2 regions of the Brevibacillus ginsengisoli genome follow, and region 2 is predicted to be linked to the other one. Evidence: riboswitches for the same ligand, from Rfam matches in the RefSeq annotation. Region 2 holds a riboswitch; the other holds the start of a gene.

Region 1 (7,491 bases), on a different contig from region 2:
AAAATGGTAATGCTTTTATGCAAGTGTTCTTCAAGGACTTGTTTGGAAGAGGCTAGCTCATGAACAAGTTGTTTGCTTGTTAGCTTTCGAATATCGGGGTGAGTAACGGTATGAGACTCGATGTCAATCAGACCGCTATTCTCCATTTCCATTAGTTGATCCCAGTTAGCGTAATTGGATTTTCCTACAGCTCCGGTGATGATGAATAAGGTGGCCTTCGCCTGATATTTCTTTAAGATTGGAAAGGCATGTGTGTAGTTATCCTTATATCCATCGTCAAATGTAAGAACAATTGGCCGAGTCGGCAGCTCTGATCCATTTTCCCAAGCCGAAATTAACTCACTTGCGGTAATCGGTGTATATCCATGTTTGAGTAAATTACTAAGCTGCCTTTCAAACTGTTCGGGAGCTATACACAGCGAGTTATTCTGGCGTGAAATAGAGTGGTACATCAACACGGGAACAGAACCCTCAGGATGGGCAGCATTCGTTGTTTCTGTGGAGACGCTTGCTATTGCTTGAGCCACGAAAGAACTAGCCATGAATTGAATCGTATACAATAAACCTGCGAGAAGCAGGTATCTTCTAAAGTTTCGAATCAACTTCATCCACGTCTCCTTTCATACCGCTTTGTCCGACAAGAGGAGAACATTCTGTATGCTCATTTATTTTTGGTTCCGTTTCAGTAAATCGCTGACTGTAACAAATTGATATCCTTTCTGATGCAATTCGGGAAGGATTTTTTTTATTGCCTCTACGGTTTGACGTCCTCCATTATCGTGAAACAAGACAATATCTCCATTTCGAGCGTTGGTAAGCACCTTGTTGACTATTTTTTTTACACCAGGATTACTCCAGTCTCGCGTATCCTGATGCCAAGACCACATGATCACCAAGTTGTCCATTTTCTTGGCAACATGAACAAGCGATTCACTGTAATATCCACCCGGTGGACGAAAAAGGCTAGGCGTATTTCCGGTAACAGTACGAATGGTCTGGTTTGCCTTAGAAATCTCTTCCTCTAATTTAATGGAAGAAATCCTTCGAAGGTCTGGATGGTTTTGGGTATGATTACCGATTTCGTGTCCATCCTTGGATAAAGCCCGTACAATATTAGGAAATTTTTTTACGCGTGATCCTACAACGAAAAAAGTGGCTTTGGCGTTATATTGCTTAAGTAAGGCTGCTAATTGTGGGGTGTAGTGCGGATCAGGTCCGTCATCAAATGTTAAAGCAATGACTTTATCTTTGGTGGGGACCTCCCAAACAATTTCTTTTCGTGATTCATAATATTTTCGGCCTTTTTTTGCTGCCAATAATGGATCGGCATTTTGTGCAATAGCTGAACCACATAGGGATGTAACCACCAAAGCAACAGTTACAAGTACAAGAGCAACGGGTTTCATCATGGATTCGCCTCCATAACAAGGGTACACAGTCCCAAGGTAAGCAATACAGAAGTATGTAAACTTGTCTTAGCTTTATAATTCGAGGCGAGATACATGCAAGGAAGAATTTGAGAGGGCCAATTGGTCAATAATATTCGGGGGCGTGATTAATCAAATTCACATTAAATAGGGTGAACCATTTGAAACGGTGTCTGTTATGGTTATTGTATTTGCTAATTCTTTTCCTACCGCTTGAACATACGGATGCCAAAGAGCGACTTGTTCTTACCGTGACAACTTCTCCTAACTCCAGTTATTATTCAGAAATGACCATTGAAGACAGGAACAATTTGGCTGGTAAAATCCTGAAAAGCGCAGCCGTTAATGCAGCTGAAGGACCTGATTTGCCTAGAGCCAAAATTGGGATTGGAAGTCGTGTATTCCTCTTAGATTCGTACCATCGACTGTATGAGCCAACACGTGGGAAGAGAATTCTTATTTCCTCCTGGATACAAAATCAGTTAGACGGTTATGTGAACAAATTAGAAAAAGCCCATTTCGGTAACCCTCTGGATTGGGACAAAGTGAGAGAACAATTCGGCAGGATGAAGTATGCGGAAGTGATCGACATGGAGACGGGTGAGAAGTTCCGTGTGCAACGAAGGGCGGGGAGTCGTCACGCGGACGTTCAGCCTTTGACAAAGCAAGATACGGCTGTTTTTAAACGAATTTATCAAGGGAAATGGAGCTGGAGAAGAAGGGCCATTCTCGTTTCCATTAACGGGGAACGCTTTGCGGCGTCTATGAATGGTATGCCGCACGGGGCCGGAGCTATTCGGGGGAACAATTTTCCAGGGCATTTCTGTATTCACTTTCAAGGTAGCTCCACCCATAAACGTACGGAGCCTGACCCAGCCCATCACCTCATGATTACCAAAGCGTCGGGGGATCTTAAGAAATTAATTCTTGAGGCAAGTTTACAAAAGCTAGTGGAAATTTACTTGCTCTCTCTTCAACAAAATGATCTTTCCACTCTTGAAATGACCACTGATGGTTTTACCCCGTCATTTTCATTAAAAGAGATTGATTTAACCAAATACGTCATTTTGAATCTGAAAGATGATAGGGCAGAGCTTCTTGCCTCAGAGGTTCATGTTACTGCCTCTTATATTGAAAATGGCACGAAGAAAAAGAAAGCGGGATGGGTATTCCATCTAAAACGTCACTCGCCTTTGGAGCGTTGGAAGATTTGCGGTTTAGAACAAGAGAAAAAAACAATGGAAAGCCCCCAGAAGGGAGCTTCCATTCAACGGTGAGTGTGCATCATCATTCGATGGTGGTGAGCTTTCATTCTATGATAGTGCTCTCTTTCTGCATACGCGTGGTGCATTCTACGATCATGAGCGTGGGCAGTTTTTAATGTTCGGAAGTGCTCAGCCATCCTCAAATGTTCATTCATTCGTTGACGATGATATTGAATCGGATCCATTAGGAGACCTCCTTTTTCCATGGTATTTCATGGTATGGAGAATAGATCCTCATTGCTTGTTCGATTGTCCATTGGAACTTAAGAATAGGCAATTTTTTTGAAAACAGCCGTTGATTGCACGTAAAGAATTCAACTTCTTTAAGTGATTTTCCACGGCTTTTCTTATTTATCTGAAGCGACGACCAAAAAACGGTGATTCACGAAAGAAAAACGGGGATTCACGGAAGAAAAATGGAGATTCGCGGAAGAAAAACGGGGATTCAAACCCTCTGGTTCTAAAACCGTCTCGAAAGCCTCTTTCTCCTCGAAAACCTCCTCCAAAACCTCTTCCTCCTCGAAAACCTCCTCCAAAACCTCCTCGAATCGGTGGATCGTCTTGCATTGCACAGGAGTCATACATCATAGAACCCATGGATGAGTCGCAGGAGCATCGGCAACGTTTACGTGACAAGTAAATCCCTCCTTTTGGATATGTTTATACATATGTGTTTGAACCATGAAGCGTATGGACGAATGGAATGGTGGTTTTCGTCTAAATATTTCAGCGTATTTTTGTATGAAGAAAAAAAGGTCATCCTCCGCCAGTTGTATCTCTTGGCAGGTGATAACCTTTTGGGGGTGATTGGAGCTTAGTTTTGCAATTGCCGCTCCACATCACGATCCATAATGAAAACTTCAATCCGTTCGCCCATTTTGGTACTGATATCGCTATGACTGGAAAGAACCTTACATCCTGTCATCTGTTCCACAATGCCTTCATATTCCTTGCTGTACATCTCTCTTAGGACTTGGCGCATTTTTTTGACCAGCTTTTTGCCGGTTTCGTTGTTGACCAGATGCTTTTCTTCAACGGTAAGGACACCCTTAAAGCGTATGATCACCATGTCGCAAACGATGTAGGCTTTCGCTTCCTGTGGCCCCCGTCCAATCAGTTCACGCTGGAATTTGATAAAGGCTTCACTTAAATCAGCTTCCAGCTTTTTTTGAGATGGTGCTTTCATAAGACAAGTTCTCCTCTCTGCACGCTTACGAGGTTAGCTGACGGATTCGGGCGTGAGAGTCGCCCTACTCAGACTTCTGAGATTCACCCCAAGGACATGTTGTTTGGCCTCCATTTGGTTCCCCCGTTCTTCTTTTTAGGAAGACTAAGCGTTCAAAAAAATATTGTGTAATGATGAATAACGTATTGTATCTTACTCTCGATCAGATGTGTTTGTAAAGAACAATTTACCAATTTTTTATAGCAAGTAGTTGTACTTGTAGTAATGGATCAATTAAAACTAAGAGGGTTGATATGTAGATATCACGAATAAGAAGGGGACTGGAGGTGTTTGGGTGTCAGCTATTGAACGGATCAGTGAGCATATCTGGATCATGCATGCGGAACATAAAACGGATCGTCCGATATTGGCAGCGATCTGTGGTACGAAACGAACACTTCTGATGGATGCAGGGAACTCTCCTGTGCATGCCACCTTATTTCGTGAAGAGCTTGCCAAACATGGCGTACGTTTACCGGATCTGCTCGTTTTGACGCATTGGCATTGGGATCATACCTTTGGCATGTCGGAGTGGGAGCTTCCCACGATTGCCCAGGAGGAGACGGCAACGGGACTGCGCAGACTGAAAGGGCTGGACGGGTCGGATGAGATATTGGAGCGGCTTGTTCAGGAGAAGATTTTAAGCGAAGAGACTGTTGGTCACATCAAGCTTGAATATGGCACTGAGCGGAACATTACCATTATGGAACCTGATATCATTTTCAAAGATTCGATTACCATTGAGCTTGGCAGAGTGACTTGCGAAGTAAAATGGGTAGGTGGCGATCATACCTCGGATGCCTGTTATGTCTATGTGCAACAAGACCAGGTGTTATTTCTGGGGGATGCGTTGGGACCCAGTGTCTATGGCGGTCCTCGCTCTTATACGGCCCCAGCGTTCCTTCGTCTTCTGGGAGAGGCGTATTCTTATGAAGCCAAGGTATTCGTGGAATCTCACGGGCGACCAATGGAACGAGAAGCTTTTATACAAGATTTGAATGAATGGGAACAACTTGCTAGACTTGTGGAAAAATACGGTGGCGATAGAGAACGAATTGCAGAGGAATTAACTGCATGGTTGAAGGTAGAGGAGCTTTCCAAAGATTTGAAGAGAGGTCTCGAATATTTCATGGCTGGTTTGGGGCGTGGAGAATAGAAAGGGTACTCACTCTCGGATTGCTCGAGTGTAAGTACCCAATTGGTTTTTCTTTACGATTACTTAAGACCGAATCGACCCAACAGGCTGGAGCATCGTGCCCTCGTTGGCATAACGAATGTGCCAGGAGAATGCTTTGGCAAGATCGTGTGGGGTTTGGCCACCCTTTTGCAGTGCTTCTTCGTAATATTCCAGCAATTGCTCACGATACATTGGATGAGCGCAGCGCTGGATAATGAGAGGTGCCCTTTCTTTTGGAGCCAAACCGCGCAAATCAGCGTAGCCTTGTTCTGTCACAATGACGTCCACATCATGCTCGGTATGGTCTACATGAGACACAAATGGAACGATGCTGGAGATTTTTCCGTCTTTGGCAATCGATTTGGTCACGAAAATTCCGAGTCGTGAATTGCGTGCGAAGTCACCTGATCCACCAATGCCGTTCATCATATGGGTCCCGGAAACATGTGTGGAGTTGACATTGCCATAGATGTCCACTTCCAAAGCTGTATTGATGGAGATCAGCCCCATACGACGAATCAGCTCAGGATGGTTGGAGATTTCTTGTGGGCGAAGAACAAGCTGATCACGGTAGCGGTCGAACTCGGAAAAGACCTGCTTCATTTTATCGACGGAAAGGGTAATGGAGCACCCGGAGGCGAATCGAACCTTGCCCGCATCAATCAAATCAAATACAGAATCCTGCAACACTTCCGAATACACCTCTAGATCATGGAAATCGGAGGTCAACAGACCATGAAACACGGCGTTGGCAACCGAACCAATACCCGATTGCAGCGGTGCCAGTGTGTGCGAAAGACGACCCTGAGCCACTTCCCGGTGCAAAAATTCAATCAAATGCTTCGCCATGATGGACGTTTCTTCATCCGGTGGAACAATGGTGGATGGAGAGTCGGCGGAATTGGTGATGACAATGCCTTTGATTTTCTTGGGATCAACAGGAATTCCGAGAGTACCAATACGCTCGTCCACTTCTTTTAACGGGATTGGGTTGCGATTTCCTTGGGCGCCCGCTTCATAAATGTCATGAATACCTTCTAGGCTGAGTGGTTGAGCGAGATTCAGCTCTACGATGACTGCTTTTGCTTTTTCGACAAAGATAGAGGAATTGCCAACAGAGGTTGTCGGGATAATCATACCGTCCTCTGTAATTGAAACCGCTTCCACGATTGCGTAATCAATAGGAGTTAGTACGTCTGCGCGAATCCACTCGGCTGTGTGCGACAAATGCTGGTCGACAAACAGCATCTCACCTTGATTGATTTTTTTGCGCATGGTGGAGTCTGCTTGAAACGGAAGGCGTTTGTTTATAATTCCAGCTTCTGCCATTACTTTGTCAATGTCGGAACCTAATGAGGCGCCAGTATACACATTGACTTTGAGCGGGTTTTCCTTCGCTCTGGCAACGAGAGCCAACGGAACGGCCTTAGCGTCACCCGCACGTGTAAAACCGCTTAATCCTAAGGTCATGTTATCTTCTATCCAAGAGGCTGCTTCTTCTGCTGTCACGATTCGGTCAAGTAAACGGGAGTCACGCAAACGATCGGATAAATGTTTTTCCACAGGAATTCTCCTCTTCACTGTTTTTTCACATTTTACCAGCGATTCGTTCTTGACTCATCGGTTTATGTATGAAAGGCCTTCATTTTGATGCAAGCCAGAAAATTCACGACATTAGCAAGGAAGATTAAAAGTTAAGGACCTTTCGGAAGTAACTGGAAAAGGACTGGCTGACTGGAATCTTGGTCTGATCCTTCATAATCAACAAAAAAGTAGAATGAGAGTCTGGTTGGATTTCGTGGATGTAGTTGATATTAACGATGTAGGAGCGATGCACGCGAATAAACTCATCGGGCGGAAGAATCAATTCCAACTCGCTGAGATTGCATTTGTGATAGCCTTCGATCCGTTGCGATTTGACTTTTGTTTTGCGGTTCTGAGCTTCGAGATACAGGACTTGCTCATTGGGAACGGGAATCCAGCGATCATCGGTCTTTACTGTCAAAAAGGCAGGCTGAGACGGCTTGTAAGGCAAAATTGCCGTAATACAAGCTTGGGGCTGACCTTCCTCGAAAATAGGGACTGACATCCCAAAATAGGAGGTTCCAAATACGCTGGAGTCGATATATTCTGACAGTCGATGCTGAACGGACAGCGCTTTGGAGGTAAGAGATCCTTCTTTGATCCTATCCCCAGGTTGAATAGACAAATCGATGGATTTGCTTGGCTTGTAGTAAATATATTGGTGTCGATCCGAGATGGCGATTGACGTATGCTTCGGGAGCAGCTCACTGATGACTCCCATGATTGAGGTAATTGTTTGAGTATCCACTGTTTTCACCTTGCCATTACTAAATAATCTTTATTATAAAGGCAAACGGTTTCAATTCGCAGTTT
Region 2 (7,491 bases):
AATAGTGACCGTAACTCCTCGTTGTTGAGCAACTACATTTGATTCTCCACCGTCCCAAGAGAATCTATCGTCTTCCCATACCTTTGAAATTGCATGATGAAAATCTGCAACAGGTTCTGTCGTCAACGTTCGTTCTCTTAAGTCATCTATAATTTCAATCTCTTTGTTTATATAAGCAGCAATTCCTTCAACTGTTTGAATTGCTCTCTTATATGGACTTGATATCACATAATCAATTTTTTCAGGTATTAATAGCTTAGAAACCATTTTGGCATGATGAAGGCCTTGTTCAGATAAAGATCTTCCTGATTCATCTGGTGTGTAAGTCGAATGAGCATGCCTTACGAAGTAAAGATTGGTTAGCAAACGTATCAACTCCTTACATATTCGATTTATCGTTATATTTCAATTGAAAACGTTAACTTCTTTTAAGGTTTAAGTTGGATGCCTTTTTATTTCCATTCTGCATTTGAACCCTTTCAATTGGTCATTCTATAGGTACAAATAAAAAAGGGGTTCGTACATGTCTAGACAAGGTTCGATTGGTATTTTGCAAGCTTCCATGATGGTTGTACTATTGGTAGGGATTACGACACATGTTACCATCATACCTATTCTCCTTCAAGTATCTGGAAGAGATGCCTGGATTGCCGTTCTCGTAACAGCACTCGTGTATTTACCATGGACTATGCTTATTTATGCGATTATGAAATGGACCCATAATCAACCGCTTATCCAATGGCTAGAACGTGCAACATGGAAACCGTTCGCTTGTCTTATAGCATTCTTATTATCGCTCTACACGTTCTCGATGGGATTAGTCTCACTGAAAGAAATGGTCACTTGGACGGTCGGAATCTACCTTCCAGATACACCTCAATTGGTCATTGTGTTCATGACGGTATTGGTATGCTGTCTTGCCGCAATATTGGGCATTCGTTCGATTGCCATTACTTCGGGTATTCTGCTTCCCATCGTCGTAATACTAGGCTATTTCGTCATGACGGCTAACTTCCAACACAAGAATTATCAACTGTTGACCCCACTATTGGAGAATGGAATTTCTCCTGTTTTACAAGGATGTATTTATGCTGGTGGGGGATTTGTAGAGACGATTTTCCTTCTCTTAACCCAACACCATCTGAAAAAGCCTTTTAAAAAGTGGCAGATTCTCTTTCTAGCCGCTTTTATCGTAATGTTGACGATAGGACCCCTTACAGGAGCTATCGCAGAATTTGGCCCAGTGGAGGCTGCTAAACAGAGATATCCTGCCTTTGTGGAATGGCGTTTGGTCAAGATAGGCAAATACATAGAGCATCTTGACTTTTTATCGCTTTATCAATGGTTTTCTGGGGTATTTATCCGGTTAAGCTTGGTCTTGTATGTATCGGGAGATCTGCTCAGCAGTTTCATTCCAATCAAAAGAAATACGATACTGGTTATATTAAGTTTTCTTATGGTGGGGATGACGATGTGGCCATTAAGCGATGTCTTGTTTTATCGATTTTTAATGGTGGTTTACTTTCCGTATTGTTTTGTTTTTAGTTTATCCACTTCGATTTTGCTGTTTGGAATTGCCTTGTTGAGCAGAAAGAGAAAAGAGGGATATCAACATGAGAACGGCGCGTAACGAAAATCCCCGACCACTACCAATGGAGTTCTATTCAGAATCCTATTTGCGACAATTATTTGGGTTAAATGATGATGTCAAAGTAAAATCAATTCGTGTAAATCAGCATGGCGGTTCCACGATTCTGCTTCTTTATTGCGACAATCTCATTGACAAGAAGCAATTACAAGAGTTCATCCTCCCTCGCCTGCACGAGCTGATTGATGATGAAGCAGGCAATCCTGTTCACGAAAAAGTGATGGAGAATCATCCCATTCTTCCCATCCGCTGTTTACCCAATACAGCGACAGAGGAAGATATTATTCTGCAAGTATTTGCGGGAAAGCTGTTCGCGATCATCCCCCACACCCAAAAGATCCTTGAATTTGATATTGCCAAAATCCCGACTCGTACGCCAGCCGAATCAAATTTTGAATCATCCGTTCGCGGTCCACGAGATGGGTTTGTCGAGAGTCTGTCCGTTAATGCAGCCCTGATTCGGAAGCGTTTAAGAACCACTTCACTTCAATACGCGAAGTTCGTGATTGGTGCTCGGACCAAGACGCAAGTGGGGTTATTCTACATCGAGGACATACTGTCAAAAGAGATTCTGCATGAAGTCATAAACCGCCTGAGTCACATTGAAATTGATGGAATTTATAGTTCAACCCAATTGGAACAAATTATATCGGATCGTTCATGGGCTTTTTTTCCATTGTTAGACTATACGAGCAGACCCGATTATGTAGTGGATTGCTTGCTCAATGGCCGTTTTGCTATTTTGATAGACGGTAATCCGTCGGCGATTATTGCCCCGACGAACTTAATGCAATTGATAAAGTCACCAGAAGACGTGCATTTTACCTTTCTTTCGGTTACTTTTGGTAGATTACTACGATTAATCGGTTTGATGTTATCCTTGTTTTTACCTGGTTTTTGGATTGCGTTGGTTTCCTATCATCAAGATCAACTACCATTCCCTTTGCTTGCCACCGTAACAGTTAATCGTGTAGGGTTACCAATTTCTGCTCCTACTGAGATGTTGCTAATGATCATCCTTGTGGATATTTTCAGAGAAGCAGGCGTTCGATTGCCAACCGCATTAGGGAATACCATTACGGTAGTCGGCGGATTAACTATTGGAGACGCCGCCATTCGCGCAGGTCTGGTTAGCCCATCCATGGTAGTGGTTGCTTCGCTAACTGCGGTAGCAGGATCAACCTTGGTTAGTCAGGCCCTAGTGGGATCCATCAGTGTGTTGCGAATTATTATTTTCTTTTTATGTGCCTCGCTCGGGATGTACGGAGTTTTTGTTTCATTTTTTGGCATTGTTTTATACCTGTCTTCGCTTCAATCCTTCGGTGTTCCCTATCTTGCACCTGTTTCTCCAATTAACTTCAAGGATGTCATTAAATCGATCTTCCGTGTTCCCTGGCCACTCATGAAAAGCAGACCGAGCATTCTTAATCCTCAGGATAAAAGCAGGCAATCGGGGGAAAGCGAATGATTTGGTGCAGAAGAAAGGCAACCCTAATCTTTCTGATCTGTTCCGTTATCCTTACAGGCTGTTGGGATGAAAGAGAGATTGAAGACCAAAGCTATGTGACCTCCATTGGAATCGACTACGAGAAAAATCAATATGCCATTTATGTCCAAGTGCTTGATTTTAGCAATGTAGCCAAACAAGAGGGAGCGAGGTCGAGAGGTGAACCAGGAGTTTGGGTAGGAAAAGCGCTAGGCTCTACGTTAAACTCTGCTTTTAATAATCTGTATCCGACAGCTCAGCAACAGGTATTTTGGGGACATGTCAAAGCGATTGTCTATTCGGAAAGAGCCCTGAAACATCAGCCGAAAGAGATAGTGGAAATCATTAATCGTTACAGGGAGATGAGATACGACATTTGGGCGTACAGTACAAGGGAATCATTGGAGAAAGTGTTCACAGTAATCCCCTTTTTTAAATTAAGTCCGCTTGCTTCCATCCTCCATGAACCTGTTGACACGTATAACCAGCGATCCGTGATTGAGCCTGTTTATCATTACCGGTTTATCAGAGAGTTAATGGAACCCCCCGGCACAACCTTGCTTCCAACTCTGACAATTGATCCAAACAGATGGAAAGAATCACAAAAACCACATAGTCTATTAAGGGTGAATGGTGCTTGCCTGTTCCATCATGGCAAATATAACGGGTATTTAAAGGAACCCAATCTCATTGGACTTCGTTGGGTGTCGAAAAAAACAGAACGTACTTTTGTCCTCGTCAAACTAAATGGAAAAGCGGCGGCAACTGTTGTGATTCTACACCCCAAACCCCAGATTACCTATCGTGTTACCGGAAACAAGCCAACTTTTCAGATTCATGTAAAGGCGAAAGGTGTACTGAATGAATTCTTAACAGATATCCCTCTTCAACAGTTAGAAAAAGAAGTCTCGTCTATCATCCAAAAAGAGATTAGAGATACCTATGAAAAAGGGCTGTCGATTGGCGTAGATGTGTATCACTTAGAGGAGAAGCTGTATCGGGAGGACCCTAATCTTTGGCGAAAAGTTAAAGGAAACAAAGACTCATTTCTTCAAACGGGTTCGTTGGATGAGATAGGAGTCGATGTTTCCGTGGATTTTACGGGTAAGTACAAATACATACATTAAACTGGTCGTTGGATCGGGCGTTTTCCACAATTACCAACATTTTAGCATTTTTTGAACCCTGCTCTTATGTTAAGGTTTAAAAAGTGTTACGAAATAAAATGCCGAAACTTGGAAACAAGTGCGGGGGACGAGACTTCCACCTGGAAGTCAAATAAGGATCATTCGTGGTCCTTTGGGGTGAATTGCGCAAGCAACGGGTTGACTCCTCAATCCGAATCCGACAGCTAACCTCGTAGGCTAAGGAGGAGCTTTAATTGAAAAAACGCAACAAAACCCTCTTGTCATTGACACTAGGGATCTTTCTCGCAGGCATGTCCGGCAATGTGTTCGCCGCAGAAGAAACACATGTAATTGCTCAAGGGGACACATTCTGGACGCTCTCCCAGAAGTATCAGCTTCCTTTGGATGTTATACTTAAGCTTAACAACGAAAAAGACCCGCTTCAGTTGCAGCCGGGTATGGTTGTGAAACTTTCAGCACCTGTGACGAAGCCTGCTGCACAACCTGCATCCAAACCTGCTGCACAACCAGAAACCAAGCCAGTTCATATTGAAAGTGTTGCGCCTAAGAGTGTCGGACCAGTAGTGAAAACAGCAGATGGACAGGAACTCCCTGTCGCGCGCTGCATTCCTGCGAAAGCAACGGCGTATACAGCTGACGCAAGTGAAAATGGCGGTTATGCTGGGCTTGATTACTTTGGAAATCCGTTAAAAGTAGGAAGTATTGCTGTGGACCCTAATGTTATTCCGTTGGGTTCGACTGTTTATGTTACAGGATACAAAACAAACGGATTACCTGCTAGCGGAATGATTGCTCGTGCGGTAGACGTTGGTGGAGCCATAAAAGGTTCCAAGGTCGATATTTTCGTACCGGGTGGACATGCTGATGACTTTGGGATTCAGGATGTAAAAGTATACGTCCTGAAGAAGTAGTTAGCCTGCAAGAGAAAACGGGTTGCTTATCGAAGAGTGAAGAACCTTCGGATAAGCGACCCGTTTTCACGTTTTAGATGAACATAAAAGCCTATGTTAAACTTTTTTCTTAATATTGGAATGTTAAATTACTTTAAATAGGTAAGTAATTTAACATTATTTCCATTCGCGTAAGCCCACCAAGAAAAGATTTCGTCCGCTTGCCCCCTCTCACCGGGGGGTTGAAACACAGTCTCCTTGGAAGTGAGACTTAGCGAAGGAACGGAGAAAGGGATAAGAGTCGCCACCCAACCCCTTTAAGGGGCGCGAAGCGTTTGGCGACTCCCTTTCGTAGTGAGAGAGCGGACTTTCCCCCTTCATTGCGAACTTCCACAGAGCGAAAAGGGACGAAGTCTTTTCTCACACTTTGCGAAGAGCGAACACCGTCAAGAAACTAAGCGACTGTTTAAGTTCGGAGGTAAGCGTCTCAGCTATTGACGGGTCGACACCTTCCTTATAAACAGGATGCTCAACCAGCAATTCAAACCCGTTCTCCAAAGCCAACTGGCACGCTTCCCACGGCATCATGGTATTCTGGATGATCGCTTCGTGATAAAGGCGGCGGTAGCTGTAAGCTCGAGGAGCGGCTGTTGGTCCCAACACGCCGAGGAGAAGAACTCCTCCCGGTTGAAGCAGTCTGCTAAACTCTTGCAGCGTTACGAGAGGAGATTCTGTCCACTCGATCACGTTAACAGCGAGAATCGCCGCAAAGGACGTATCCTCAAACGGCAGGGCGGTAATATCATGCGAATGGAACATTAAGTTCAGATCAGGTGACATCCGTTTTTTCGCCAGCATAATCATTTCATCGGAGAGGTCGACGCCAGTAACCGAGTAACCATCAGCAGCCAATTTCCAGCTTCCATAGCCGTCTCCGCAACCGGCATCCAGTACAGATCCCGCTTGGGGTTGTACCAGCTGACGAAGCATGGGGAGAATCGTCCGTCGACTGCCGTTTTCCCACATTTCCTTACTGCGAGAGTGCCAATTGGCCGCATTGCGATTCCACTGCCAGGCGACACCTGCATTCCATATGATTTCTTGCTCGGACATAGCCATACTCCTTTATCTATCAGGTTTTTGACAGCGCTTTCTTCATCAATTTCTATGTTATCATGTTTTTTCTAATTTTCACACAAGTTATCAAGGAACTGGAAGATGGAGGAAGATGACGGTCTTGAGGCGGAGTGAAAAACCAATCCTTCGACCGTTTGTACCAAATATATCCTCCTGTAAGATAAACCTGTAAGCAAATCGTTACACGAAAACATAGGAAAAGGTGATGGAAAATGAAACAGGCAAAATTGGCCATGGTAGGAGCAGCTTTAGTAGGTTCGGTTCTATTTACACAATCAGCATTCGCCAAAGAGGATCGAGATACAGTGAGCGATAATTATGTGGGTGTGACCAATCAAGTGGTTGTTCAGACTTCTGCGCAACCAAAAGCGGAACCAACTGAGCAAGCAAAAAACAAGCAAGCACCTTCCACTTCAAGCTACGATTCGAATGTATCCGTTTATGGCATCGGTAACGATCGCGAGAAGTAAACAGCTAGCCAATAAAACATCAAAAGTATGGGACGCCCCACTTTTCTGTATAGGGAAAAGTGGGGTTCGTTTTTTGGTACGTTACGGTGATCCACTTCATTTCATAAGCTAGTAGCAGGTAGGAAAGGTCTTCATTGGTTAAAAGCGTTGGAGCGTCACTCCATGCTCTTGCGAAGGAAAGCGTTTACAGAGTAAATTTTAGAAAAGTGTGATAATAATCACAGTGGAGGTTGAGTAGATGAGCACGACTGACTTTTTTCCCATTCAAGATTGGGACCATGTAGAGTTTTATGTGGGGAACGCTAAACAGGCCATGCATTTTTTTACCAAGGCATTTGGCTTCGAGGCGTTTGCTTATGCTGGGCTGGAGACCGGGTCTCGTGATAAGGTCTCTTATGTGCTGAAACAAAACCACATCACCTTCGTATTGTCCGGTGCGCTTCATCCAGACCATCCAATTGCTGATTTTGTCAAGAAACACGGTGAGGGTGTTAAGGACATCGCGCTTCGCGTAGACAATTGTGAGAAAGCCTTCCAAGAAGCTGTATCCCGCGGGGCCATTCCGTTAATGGAGCCAACTGAATACTCCGACGAGTTTGGAACCGTTAAAAGAGCGACGATTGCCACCTACGGAGATACTGTCCATTCCTTTATCGAGCGCAGTAACTATAAAGGGGCGTTCTTCCCTGGCTTCAAACCGTACGAATCTCCT

The links. Region 2 has a riboswitch for cyclic di-AMP ahead of ACQCN2_RS20770 (3D domain-containing protein). Riboswitches for the same ligand answer to the same signal wherever they lie in the genome.
Region 1: another riboswitch for cyclic di-AMP. It lies ahead of ACQCN2_RS19395 (Na-translocating system protein MpsC family protein); the one in region 2 lies ahead of ACQCN2_RS20770 (3D domain-containing protein).

What each region holds. Positions count from the first base shown of each region.
Region 1 covers NZ_JBNJQR010000010.1:113,094-120,584, forward strand. Annotated here, with positions in the region: gene ACQCN2_RS19380 (polysaccharide deacetylase family protein) at 1-608, opposite strand, end outside; gene ACQCN2_RS19385 (polysaccharide deacetylase family protein) at 666-1,409, opposite strand; gene ACQCN2_RS19390 (hypothetical protein) at 1,589-2,704, shown strand; gene ACQCN2_RS19395 (Na-translocating system protein MpsC family protein) at 3,507-3,878, opposite strand; cyclic di-AMP (ydaO/yuaA leader) riboswitch at 3,887-4,039, opposite strand; gene ACQCN2_RS19400 (MBL fold metallo-hydrolase) at 4,213-5,073, shown strand; gene scpC (succinyl-CoA:acetate CoA-transferase ScpC) at 5,137-6,657, opposite strand; gene ACQCN2_RS19410 (LytTR family DNA-binding domain-containing protein) at 6,782-7,426, opposite strand.
Region 2 covers NZ_JBNJQR010000011.1:175,085-182,575, reverse strand. Annotated here, with positions in the region: gene ACQCN2_RS20790 (histidine phosphatase family protein) at 1-366, opposite strand, end outside; gene ACQCN2_RS20785 (GerAB/ArcD/ProY family transporter) at 524-1,630, shown strand; gene ACQCN2_RS20780 (spore germination protein) at 1,614-3,116, shown strand; gene ACQCN2_RS20775 (Ger(x)C family spore germination protein) at 3,113-4,261, shown strand; cyclic di-AMP (ydaO/yuaA leader) riboswitch at 4,351-4,515, shown strand; gene ACQCN2_RS20770 (3D domain-containing protein) at 4,516-5,193, shown strand; gene ACQCN2_RS20765 (class I SAM-dependent methyltransferase) at 5,593-6,285, opposite strand; gene ACQCN2_RS20760 (hypothetical protein) at 6,522-6,779, shown strand; gene hppD (4-hydroxyphenylpyruvate dioxygenase) at 7,018-7,491, shown strand, end outside.